One region of the Halothiobacillus diazotrophicus genome, then DNA from elsewhere that is predicted to be linked to it. Evidence: predicted binding sites of a transcription regulator. Region 1 holds the regulator's gene; the other holds the start of a gene.
What was found. The regulator sigma-54, encoded in region 1, starts transcription at its own class of promoters, with help from an activator protein. The targets are predictions, from matches to a motif close to TGGCANGNTNCNTGCTT.

Region 1 (5,814 bases):
TAGAGCTGAGGCGCGATCTCAGCCCAGTTCAACGACAGACGACACTGGAAAGCCTGCTGGGCGAACTGCATATCCGCTCCATCCGTCGCAATCTCGGGCAGGCCCTTTCCGGGGGCGAACGTCGGCGGGTTGAAATTGCTCGGGCACTGGCCGCTAACCCCAGCGTCATTCTGCTGGACGAACCGTTCGCTGGCGTCGACCCGATATCCGTCATCGACATCCAGCGGATCGTCACGCATCTGAGCGAGCGCGGCATCGCCGTTTTGATCACGGATCACAACGTCCGCGAGACCCTCGGCGTCTGCGAGCGTGCCTATATCGTTTCCGATGGGCAGATCCTGGCCGAAGGCACGCCCCAGGCGATTCTCGCCAACGAGCAAGTCCGTGCGGTGTATCTCGGACAGCATTTCACCCTCTGATCACGCCCGCTCGCGGCGATTCACTCGGGGACAATTCGATGCGTTGGCGCAGATGCAATCCCATATTGGCGGACCGTGTTTTTCAGTTAAACTAACTCACATGTTCATAATCCTGCGATCGACAATCCCCTACCCAGCCACCTCTGATGCCGACGGAACATCAGACAAGATTCATTTGCCCCAAGATCACGCCGGGCTCGCCCAGTCATGAAAGCCGGCCTGGAACTTCGCCTGGGGCAAAGCCTCTCGATGACGCCGCAATTGCAGCAGTCGATTCGATTGCTGCAGCTCTCCACACTGGAACTCGCACTGGAGATTCAGCAGGCAGTCGAAACCAACCCGCTGCTGGAAATTGCCGACACTGACGACTTCTCTGAAGGCGAGGGTCCCTCGTCCGAACTGGCCGAGGGCAGCGAGACGGTCGATTCGGACTATCAGGAAGACCCCAATGCGCTTGCCGGCGAAGCCCTGCTCTCGGGCACGGACGAAACCACGCCGGAGGATCCGTTCACCGTGGATTCGCAGTGGGAGGACTACTACGAATCCGACGGCAGCACCTCATTCAGCGCGCCGGAAAACAATCACGACGAATTCGATCCCTACGCGACGACCTCCAGCGGCGTCGAAAGCCTCCGGGATCATCTGCTGAGTCAGATCCACCTGACCCATCTGACGCAGCGCGATACGGCCATCGCCGCCGCCCTGATCGAGTCGATCGACAACATGGGGTACCTCGCGGACAGCCTGGAAGAAATTCACGCCATGCTGATCGAAGATTGGCCGAACCTCCAGATCGAGGACATCACGACCGTCCTACATCTCATCCAGTCTCTCGACCCGATTGGCGTAGGCGCCCGAGATCTCAACGAATGCCTCTGCCTGCAGCTGCAGCACAAACCGAAAGATCTGCCCTATCGCGACGTCGCCATGCGGATCTGCGAACAGAACCTCATCGAAACCATTGCCCAGCGCGAGTACCAACAGGCACAACGGGCCCTCGGCGTGGATCAGACCGCGCTTGAAGGCGCCCTGATGATTCTGCAGGGCCTCGATCCCCGACCGGGATCCAGTGTCGGTTCCGTCGCAGCGGATTACCTGATTCCGGACGTGCTGGTCAGTTTCCGGAACAATGCCTGGCATGTGGACCTGAACCCGGAAATCGCGCCGAAACTTCGGGTCAACCAGACCTATGCCCGCATGATCAACCGCAGCTCGCGCGGTGAGGACGCCAGCTACATCCGCAGCCATCTGCAGGAAGCGCGCTGGTTCATCAAGAGTCTGCGCAGCCGGAATGAAACCCTGCTCAACGTGGCCCGGGCCATCGTCGCCCATCAGACAGAATTTCTCGAACAGGGCGAAGTGGCGATGAAGCCCCTCGTCCTCCGGGAAATCGCCGACGAACTCTCCCTCCACGAGTCGACGGTCAGTCGGGTCACCACCCAGAAGTTCATGCTGACCCCGCGCGGCACCTTCGAATTCAAGTACTTCTTCTCCAGTCATGTCGGCACCAGCGACGGCGGCGAATGTTCGGCCACGGCCATTCGCGCCATGATCAAGAAGCTGGTGAATGAGGAAAACCCCCGCAAGCCCTTGTCGGACGCCAAGATCGCCGACCTGCTTACCGAACAAGGCATCGATGTCGCTCGGCGCACGATTGCCAAGTACCGCGAGGCGATGGGCATCGCCTCGTCCACCGACCGAAAGCGCCTGATCTAAGGCCTAAAGGAGCTCACCATGCAAATTGAAATCACCGGACATCATGTCGACATCACCGATGCGCTCAGGGACCATGTGGAAAACAAGTTCGAGCGGCTCAAGCGACATTTCGACAAGGTGATCAACGTTCATGTCATTCTGACGGTGGAAAAGAAGATCCAGAAAGCAGAAGCCACACTGCACATGAGCGGCAACGATGTCCACGCCGACGCATCCTCCGAGGACATGTACGCCTCCGTGGACGCCATGGTCGACAAGCTGGACCGCCAGATCGTCAAGCACAAGGAAAAAATGACCGAGCACCGCTGATCGAGACACGATCTTACGCTCGATAAACGCACAACCATGAGCCAATTAATCGGGGTATCGCATTCACTTGCGTGCCCCGACTGACTTTTTGGAGTATCCTCTTGCTCGATTTTTACCGGTCCCGTCCCGCTCACCCACAGCATTCCAACCTGCGAACAGGTGCTTCATGAACATCGCTGAACTGTTCCCCTTGCAGCACATTCTGATCGATGAGGTCTATCAAAGCCGCAAACGGGTTCTCGAAGTTCTCGCCGGCCTGCTGGCCGATGACCAACTGGGCGGCCAAAGCGCGACCCACATCTACGAAATCCTGATCGAACGCGAACGGCTGGGTTGTACCGCAATCGGCCATGGCATCGCGATTCCCCATGGCCGGGATAGCGAAACGCTGCGTCCGCGCGGCGCGCTGATCCGCCTGACCGAAGGGATCGATTTCGGTGCGTCGGACAACGAGCCGGTCAATCTGATTATCGGGTTCATCGTCCCGGAAGAATGCCCCGAAGCACACCTGATGGTATTGGGCTCCCTGGCAGAGCACCTGTCCAGCCCGGATGACCGTGACGCCATCATGCAGGCGCAAAGCCCCGAGCGCGTGCGCAACCTGCTCATCGAATGGCTGCACGATCCGCCAGCCGCCGATGCCGAATAAGCGTCGGTTCCTGTCGCGATATCCGCATTGAGCCACCCGATGCACCGCGCCGTCCCCGTCATTCAGCCTCTGGACGCCAAACACCCGACGGATACCCGGGACCCGGTCTATCGCCGTCTCTTCGACCCAGAGTCCGCCTTCGATCGCCTGAACCCCCTCGATCCGAAACCGATCGCCCTGATCGACGCACCGTTACGGCGCGCCCTGAGCGAGCGTAATGATCCGGTTCCGACCTATGCCGAAATCTGGATTCTCTGCGACATCACCCCCGAGGAGGTTCCGACCTGGGTTGCCACGCAAGCCCGTACGGCCGCCAACATCCTCCACTGCACGATGACCGTGGACGAAATCTCCGAATGGCTCAGGACCCATCGGCAGAGCGCCACGCAACATTGGCAGCATGGCGTCTTCATGGAGGTTGCCGGATCAGGTGTACTGATCACGGGGGAATCGGGTATCGGCAAGAGCGAATTGGCCCTGGAACTGCTTTCCCGCGGCCACCGTCTGATCGCGGACGACGCGCCGTGCTTCGTGCGCGGCAATCAGGGCATCGAGGGAAGCTGCCCGGAAACCATCCGCGACCATCTGGAAGTCCGCGGCCTCGGGATCATCGATGTCCGCGCCCTGTTTGGCGACAACGCCCTGAAAAAGCGAAAAAACCTCCGCCTGATCATCGAGTTGTATGCGGCGGACCATCGGTCGATGCGCGCCGAGTCCCGGCTTCATGGCGAACGGAGCAAGGTGAGCATTTGCGGTGAAGAGCTCCCATTGTTCCGATTACCCGTGGCTCCGGGTCGAAACATCGCCGTCTTCGTCGAAACCGTGGTCCGTCAACATAATCTGGAACGATCGACGACCGGTGAGCGCCTGCTGGGCCAGCCGTATGCCGCCCAGTGGCACCCCTACCCGGAAAAATGAGCGGCGCGCTGGTGGTCAGATCCCGCTATCCGGCACAATGTCGACGTAATAGTCGGCACCGGGTCCGGATACAGATACACTAGCGCCAATGCAACACATGCTCGCCATCCCCGAAACCGTACTGATTGTCACCGGACAATCGGGCTCCGGGAAATCTATTGCCCTGGCAGCCCTGGAGGATGCAGGTTTCTACTGCATCGACAACTTGCCCCCCGAACTGCTGGACAATCTCCTGTTGCTCTTCAGGCAGGGCGAGATCAATGCGCGCGGGATCGCCATCAGTATCGATGCACGCTCGCCTGAAGCCGCACTGAATGCCCTGCCGGCACGAATCCAGAGTCTTCGGAAAACCTATGAAAACCTGAAGATACAGAGTCTCTTCCTAGAAGCCAGCGAAGCGCGCCTCGTTGCCCGATTCAGCGAGACGCGACGACGCCACCCGCTTTCCCCGAAGGTCGAACATCTGCTCGAAGCCATTCAGCGGGAGGCCGAACTGCTGGCCCCGATGCGCCATCAGGCCGACCTGATCATCGACACGAGCCATACGAGCATCCACCAGTTCCGTGAGGATATCCGCAACCGGATCCTCGAAGGCGCCCGGCGCGGTCCGCTGATCCTGCTGCAATCCTTCGGCTTCAAGAACGGCATTCCGCTGGACAGCGACTTCCTGTTCGATATCCGCCACCTGCCCAACCCGCACTGGCTACCGGATCTCAGGCCCCATGGCGGCAAGACGACCCAGGTCATCGAATACCTCGAGCAGCACCCCATCACCCACGAAACGCGCGCGAATCTCGCACGATTTCTGGGCGACACGCTTGCCGCCATCACGCAGACCGATCGAAGTTACGTCACCTGTTCCGTCGGTTGCACCGGCGGCAAGCATCGGTCGGTCTACATGGTCGAGCATCTCTATACGGATCTGAAGACCGCCTTTCCCAATATCCTCATCCGACATCGTGATTTAGAAACGGAGCGATAATGACTGTTGGCATCCTATTGATTTGTCATAACAAAATTGGCGAGCAGTTACTCGAAACCGCCACCGACATGCTGGAAAAGATTCCCATGCCCGCCGGCGAGCTCTCCGTCCATCAGGATGACGACCCCATCGACCTGCTCAACCGCGCGCGTCGTCGTATTGCGGATCTGGACGAAGGGGACGGCGTACTGGTCCTCACCGACATGTACGGCTCCACACCCTCCAACATCGCCCATCGACTAAAAGACAAGAACCGTGTCCGGGTCATCTCCGGGGTCAATCTGCCCATGGTGGTCCGCGCCATGAACTACCCGCAGCTGAACCTCCCCCAGATGACCGAGCGGGTCGCGACGGGCGGTCGTGAAGGCATCATCGAAGGGGATGGGATTTAATCCCTGTCCGTCACCGCGGGAATCCATCGTCTCAGGACGACCGAAAGGGAATAGCGCATGCCCGAGCAAAATATCGAAATCATCAACCGACTGGGGCTCCATGCCCGCGCGGCCGCCAAATTCTCCACGACGGCCTCGCAGTTCAGCTGCAAGATCAGCGTGATCTGTCACGGCAAGGTCGTGAACGGCAAATCCATCATGGGACTCATGATGCTGGCCGCCGCCCGGGGCACCGAGATTCGGATCGCCACGGAAGGTGCCGATGAAAACGAAGCAATGACGGCGCTACGCGAACTGATCGAGAACCGGTTCGGCGAACCTGAATGATGGCGCACCTCTGACCATAAATCCCGTTTTCACTCGCCCAAAAAAAATCACGGATGCCCATGAGCGCGAGAGTAAAAAACATCAACTACATTCAAACCACGC
Region 2 (5,814 bases), 1.1 Mb from region 1:
TCGGAGCGCACGGGTGCCAGCGCCTCCTGTCCGGCGAGATGCGCCACGACGGCCGTCAGGTGCGACGCCGTCAGGGCTCGGACTTCATTGATCACCGCCACCTCGGCGGCGCTGCTGGGCGGAATGACGAGCGTTCGTTCGTGATCACGGGCACCGATGGCCGCCGGCAGGGCGCCGGTAACCGGACGAAGGCCGCCATCCAGCGACAACTCTCCCAGGAACTCATACGTCGATAATGCCTGTCCCTCGGTAAGAGGGATTTGACCGGTGACGGCTAGAATGGCGATGGCAATTGCCAGATCGAATCGTGCGCCTTCCTTGGGCAGGTCGGCGGGTGCGAGATTGATCGTCAGTCGCCGGGGTGGGAACTCGAAGCCGGAGGAAAGAATGGCCGCACGGACGCGATCCCGGCTTTCCCGCACGGCTGTTTCAGGAAGACCGACCAGGGTGACGGCCGGCAAGCCATTGCTGACATGCGCTTCGACGGTAATGAGCGGTGCGTCGATCCCGATGCGTGCGCGGCTGAAAACCTTGGCGATCGACATATCATCCCTGCCTGTGTCGATGGAGCATGTGCACCGATGGACCGGTGCGAGCGGTGAAAAAAGAAATGCGCCGATCCCGGCGCATGGTTCATTCGTCCGTGTTATTCGGCCGGTTTCGGCGGATCGAGGCGTGCTTCGATGTCGGCAACCCGTTGTTCCAGCATTTCCAGCTTTGCGCGGGTGCGGGCGAGTACCTGCGTTTGTATGTCGAATTCGTCACGGGTGACCAGTTCCATTTTCTGGAAGGCGTTCATGACGGCCTGACGAATCGTTTTATCCAGTTCGCCCTTGGTCTGACGAATGCCCTCGGGCAGCGATTGCTCGATCCGGTGGGAGAGTTCTTCGATGGTGTGTGAAAGTGACATACCCATTCCCTCAGTCTGATCAACAGAATGATTCTTAGGGATTATCGTCGTGCTTGCAAGGAGTTCCGGTTGCACTATTATGGATCACCCGGGGTTTGGGCGTTGCACCAAAACGGGACGTCATCTTGCTGAAAAATAGGGGGCCACCAGGGATAGTTCAAACGAAACAATAAGATAAAAATGTGGCACGGTTCCTGATAAAGGCAATGGGGCAATCTGTAGCATCACACAATGAGGAATGAGTTCATGAATAAATTCAAAATGACTTTGATCGCTTCTTCGGTAGTCGCTTCCCTGTCCGCCTTTGCCGTCCCTTCCGTGCAGGCCGCGGACGCTCCGGCTGTAAGCCTGTCCGGTAGTGCCGCAGTCGTCAGCGATTACCGCTGGCGTGGTCTATCCCAGACCTTCAAGAAGCCGGCCGTACAGGTTGGCATCAACCTGGGCCTGCCGGCTGGCTTCTACGCCGGTTTCTGGGGCTCGAGCATTTCCACTGCGTCATTGGGCGTACCGGATCTGGCTGGCATGGAAACCGACTGGTTCGGCGGCTACACCTACCAGCTGAACGACGATGTCTCATTCGATATCGGCGGCATCTACGTGTACTACCCGATGAACTCTGGCTCTTCAGGCATCAATACGACCGAGTGGCATATCGCTGCAACCTATAAGTGGTTGACCGCCCAGTACAACATCGATTCCTCCAAGTACTACGGCGTACCGGGTAGTAAGGGTTCCAACTACATCCAATTGGACGGACACTACCCGTTGACCGACGCGCTGACCCTGGACGGTCATATCGGCCACCAGAAAATTCGTGGCGCCGGTAACAACGGTCTGAGCTACACCGATTGGCTGCTGGGCCTCACCTACACCATGCCGAAAGACACCTTTGCACCGGGTTGGGCGTTCAGCGTCGCCTATATCGATACGAATGCGAAGAAGAGCCTGTACACCCTCACTGACAATGCAGGCAATAGCAAATACATTGCTGGCGCGACTGCGGTGTTCAGCATCAGCAAGAGTTTCTAAGTCACGCTCATAATCCAAGGGGTTTTTTATGAAACTGGTAACAGCAATTATCAAACCCTTCAAGCTCGACGATGTGCGTGAAGCACTGTCTACCGTTGGCGTGAAGGGGATTACGATGACCGAAGTCAAAGGCTTCGGTCGGCAAAAGGGCCACACCGAGCTTTATCGTGGTGCAGAGTATGTCGTCGACTTCCTGCCCAAGGTCAAGCTGGAGATGGTCGTGGATGACGCGACGGTTGAGTCCGTGATCGATGCGATTACCAAGGCTGCCAGTACGGGCAAAATCGGCGACGGCAAGATCTTCGTTGCCCCGATCGAGGAAGCCGTGCGGATTCGTACTGGTGAAACAGGTCCAGAGGCGCTTTAAGGAGCACGTAACATGAGAAATTTTAAAATGAATCCTGGCATCGGGCTGGGAATTATGACGGTTCTTGGGTTGCTGTTCTCGACAGCGGCCTCCGCAGCGGATGCGACGCCGAAGCTGGATGCTGGCAACACGGCATGGATGCTGACTTCCACCGCGCTGGTCCTGTTGATGACCATCCCGGGCGTGGCCCTGTTCTACGGCGGCATGGTTCGTCGCAAGAACCTGTTGTCCGTTGCTGCGGCAACGTTCGCCACGACTGCGTTGATCAGCGTGATCTGGGCGGTTATCGGATACTCCCTGGCTTTCAAGGGCAGCGGCGCCTACGTCGGCGACCTCAGTGCTCTGTTCCTGAAAGGTATGGGTTATGACAGCCTGAGCGGCACGATTCCGGAAAGCGTCTTCATGACTTTCCAAATGACCTTCGCGATCATCACCCCCGCGCTCATCATCGGTGCGTTGGTCGAGCGGATGAAGTTCTCCGCTCTGCTGATCTTCCTGGGTCTGTGGTCCATCCTCGTGTATTCACCGATTGCCCACATGGTCTGGGGTGGCGGCTGGCTTGCCGGCGACGGCGTACAGGATTTCGCCGGCGGTACCGTCGTGCACATCAACGCCGGTGTTGCAGGTCTGGTTGCTGCTCTGGTACTGGGCAAGCGTAAGGGCTATGGCACAGAAGCCATGCCGCCGGTCAACCTGGTGTACACCATGTCCGGTGCCGCACTGCTGTGGGTGGGCTGGTTCGGCTTCAACGCCGGTTCTGAACTGGCTGCCGATGGCACTGCAGGTATGGCCATGGCCGTCACCCAGATCGCCACTGCCGTTGCTGCCCTGTCCTGGATGGGTATCGAGTGGATCATGCGTGGCAAGCCGACCCTGCTGGGCATGGCTTCCGGTGCGATCGCTGGCCTGGTTGCCATCACCCCGGCATCCGGCTTCGTTGGCCCGACCGGTGCTTTCGTGATCGGTATCGCCGCCGGTATCATCCCGTTCCTGGCCTCCGTATACCTGAAGCGCGCGCTTGGCTATGACGACTCCCTGGATGCCTTCGGCGTACACGCGGTCGGCGGTATCGTCGGTGCCCTGCTGACCGGTATCTTCTCGGCCGCGGCCTTCGGCGGCGCCGGTTTGAACGCGGCCGCCAACGGCAGCATCTTCGCCCAGTTCATGATTCAGCTGAAGGGTGTTGGCTTCACCATCATCTACGATGCGGTCGTCACCTTCATCATCCTGATGGTACTGAAGATGACCATTGGTCTGCGGGTTACCGAAGAGCAAGAAGCAGAAGGTCTGGATATCAACCAGCATGGTGAGCGTGTCTAAGGGATAGGCCCTCATCGTCAGGTAAAACGACCTGCCCAAAAAAACACCCGCATCTGCGGGTGTTTTTGTTTGTGCGTCACGCTTTGCTGCACGGTGTCCGGTGCTGGACTTGAGACCGGTTAGGCGTTGGATTAGCGGACCAGAGCGGACTCGATGTCCGACTTCAATGCCTGTCCTGCCAGTTCCTCGATGATGGCCAGCGCGAAATCCATGGCGGCGCCTGGGCTGCGTCCGGTAATCAAGGGCGGATCGACGACAACGGGCGCGTTGGTGACCGTCACATTACTCTGTTCCGCGTCCGTCAGAGCGCCGGGATAATGGGTCACGGTCTTGCCCGCCAACAAGCCGGCCTTCGCCAATACCTTCGGAGCGGCGCACAGCGCGCCGACGCGGCGATTAGCCTGGATCTGCGCCTTCAGCAAACGGGCCACGCGCGGATCTGCAGACAGGTTGTCCACACCCGGCTGGCCGCCGGGCAGAATGATGATGTCGAAAGCGGCCTGTTTGTCGAGCAGTGAGAGGTTGCTATCGGTGATCAGGCGCGTGCCCCGTGCGCCGATAACCTCGTCTTCGTGCAGGCTGATGACCGATACTTGGAATTTGGCGCGGCGCAGCAGATCGATGACGGTGACGGCTTCCAGATCCTCGAACCCGGGTGCCAGTAAAACCATGGCCTTGAGCGACATAACATACTTCTCCAGATGGCTTGGGCGCGCTGCACCTCCGTGTAGCGCAGCGCTGATAGGAACAGTGACGATAAACCCCGCGCCCTCGGTCCGGTGTCTGCAGAACTGAGCGAAGGCGCGGAAATAAAACGACCCGCACAAGGTACCGCCTGGCGGGTCGAAAATAAATAGCGGTTGGCGCCGCTCCTGGCCGTTGATCAGCTCCCGGTGTGCTTCGCGTCCCGCTTCGCGACGATGGCCATGCCCTTGAGCAGGTTGAGCCCTTCGTAGAGTTGATAATCCGATTCGACGAGCGGCTTGCCGTCGGTGTTGATCATCTGCTTGATGGGGGCCTCTTTCGGGGCTTTATCACCCTTGCCGTTGTTGTTCGGGTTCGTGATGTGTCCGGCCAGATCGGCTTCCTTGATGGAGAAGACTTTCTCGATATCGGCGATCTTCAGTTGATGCACCTCGACATCCGGTTTGATCCCTTCGCCCTGGATAGAGCGACCGGAAGGCGTGAAATAGCGTGCCGTGGTCAGGCGCAGTGCGCCGCCGTTGCTGAGCGGCATGATCGACTGGACGGAGCCTTTGCCGAACGTCCGCTCGCCGGCGATGAGCGCCCGGCCGTCATCCTGCAGGGCACCGGCCACGATCTCGGACGCAGACGCGGAGCCGCCGTTGACGAGCACGACGATCGGTGCGCCGGAAAGCATGTCGCCCTCGTGGGCCTTGAAGCTCATTTTCGAGTCGGCATCGCGTCCATCGGTGTAGACGATGAGCCCCTTGTTGACGAAGGTATCGACCACGCCGACGGCCGCCTGCAGCACGCCGCCCGGGTTGTTGCGCAGATCGAGAACCAGTCCTTTCAGCGGATGATTGTCGTTGTCCTTGATGAGTTGATTCAGGGCGTCATGCATCTGTTCCGTCGTGTCGGACTGGAACTGGGCGATCCGGATATAGCCGAAACCGGGATCGAGCATGCGCGCCTTCACGGATTTCACATTGATGATGGCGCGTTCGATGGTCACGTCGAAGGGCTTGTCGACGCCATCCCGAACGATGGTCAGGGTGATCTTGGTGCCCGGCTCGCCGCGCATCAACTTGACGGACTTCTCCAGGTCGAGCCCCTGGGTCAGTTCACCATTGATCTTGACGATCTTGTCGCCGGCCTTGATGCCCGCCCGTTGCGCGGGGGTGTCATCGATCGGCGCGATGACGGTAATGATGTTTTCCTTCATGCCGACCTGGAGGCCCAATCCGCCGAATTTGCCCGTGGTGGTTTCCTGCAGATCCTTGAACTCGGACTTGTCCATATAATTGGAGTGCGGGTCGAGCCGGGAAATCATGCCGCGAATGGCGTTGTCCATCAGGGTCTTGTCGGATACCGGATCCACATAGTCTGCCTTCACGCGCGTCAGCACATCGGTGAATGTCCGCAGCTCGTTGAGGGGAATGGTGGACTGCACGTCCGTTGCGTTGGGCGCGGAATCCTTGTCGGCGAGGGCATTGATGGCGATCGC

Region 2: the regulator sigma-54 is predicted to act here: its motif matches at 1,094-1,110, upstream of A9404_RS08820 (TorF family putative porin).

What each region holds. Positions count from the first base shown of each region.
Region 1 covers NZ_CP016027.1:242,402-248,215, reverse strand. Annotated here, with positions in the region: gene lptB (LPS export ABC transporter ATP-binding protein) at 1-419, shown strand, start outside; gene A9404_RS01110 (RNA polymerase factor sigma-54) at 627-2,135, shown strand; gene hpf (ribosome hibernation-promoting factor, HPF/YfiA family) at 2,154-2,444, shown strand; gene A9404_RS01100 (PTS sugar transporter subunit IIA) at 2,611-3,093, shown strand; gene A9404_RS01095 (hypothetical protein) at 3,133-4,011, shown strand; gene rapZ (RNase adapter RapZ) at 4,100-4,993, shown strand; gene A9404_RS01085 (PTS sugar transporter subunit IIA) at 4,993-5,385, shown strand; gene A9404_RS01080 (HPr family phosphocarrier protein) at 5,443-5,712, shown strand.
Region 2 covers NZ_CP016027.1:2,008,146-2,013,959, reverse strand. Annotated here, with positions in the region: gene A9404_RS08830 (YifB family Mg chelatase-like AAA ATPase) at 1-545, opposite strand, end outside; gene A9404_RS08825 (accessory factor UbiK family protein) at 647-910, opposite strand; gene A9404_RS08820 (TorF family putative porin) at 1,157-1,939, shown strand; gene A9404_RS08815 (P-II family nitrogen regulator) at 1,968-2,306, shown strand; gene A9404_RS08810 (ammonium transporter) at 2,319-3,626, shown strand; gene A9404_RS08805 (DJ-1 family glyoxalase III) at 3,758-4,312, opposite strand; gene A9404_RS08800 (S41 family peptidase) at 4,510-5,814, opposite strand, start outside.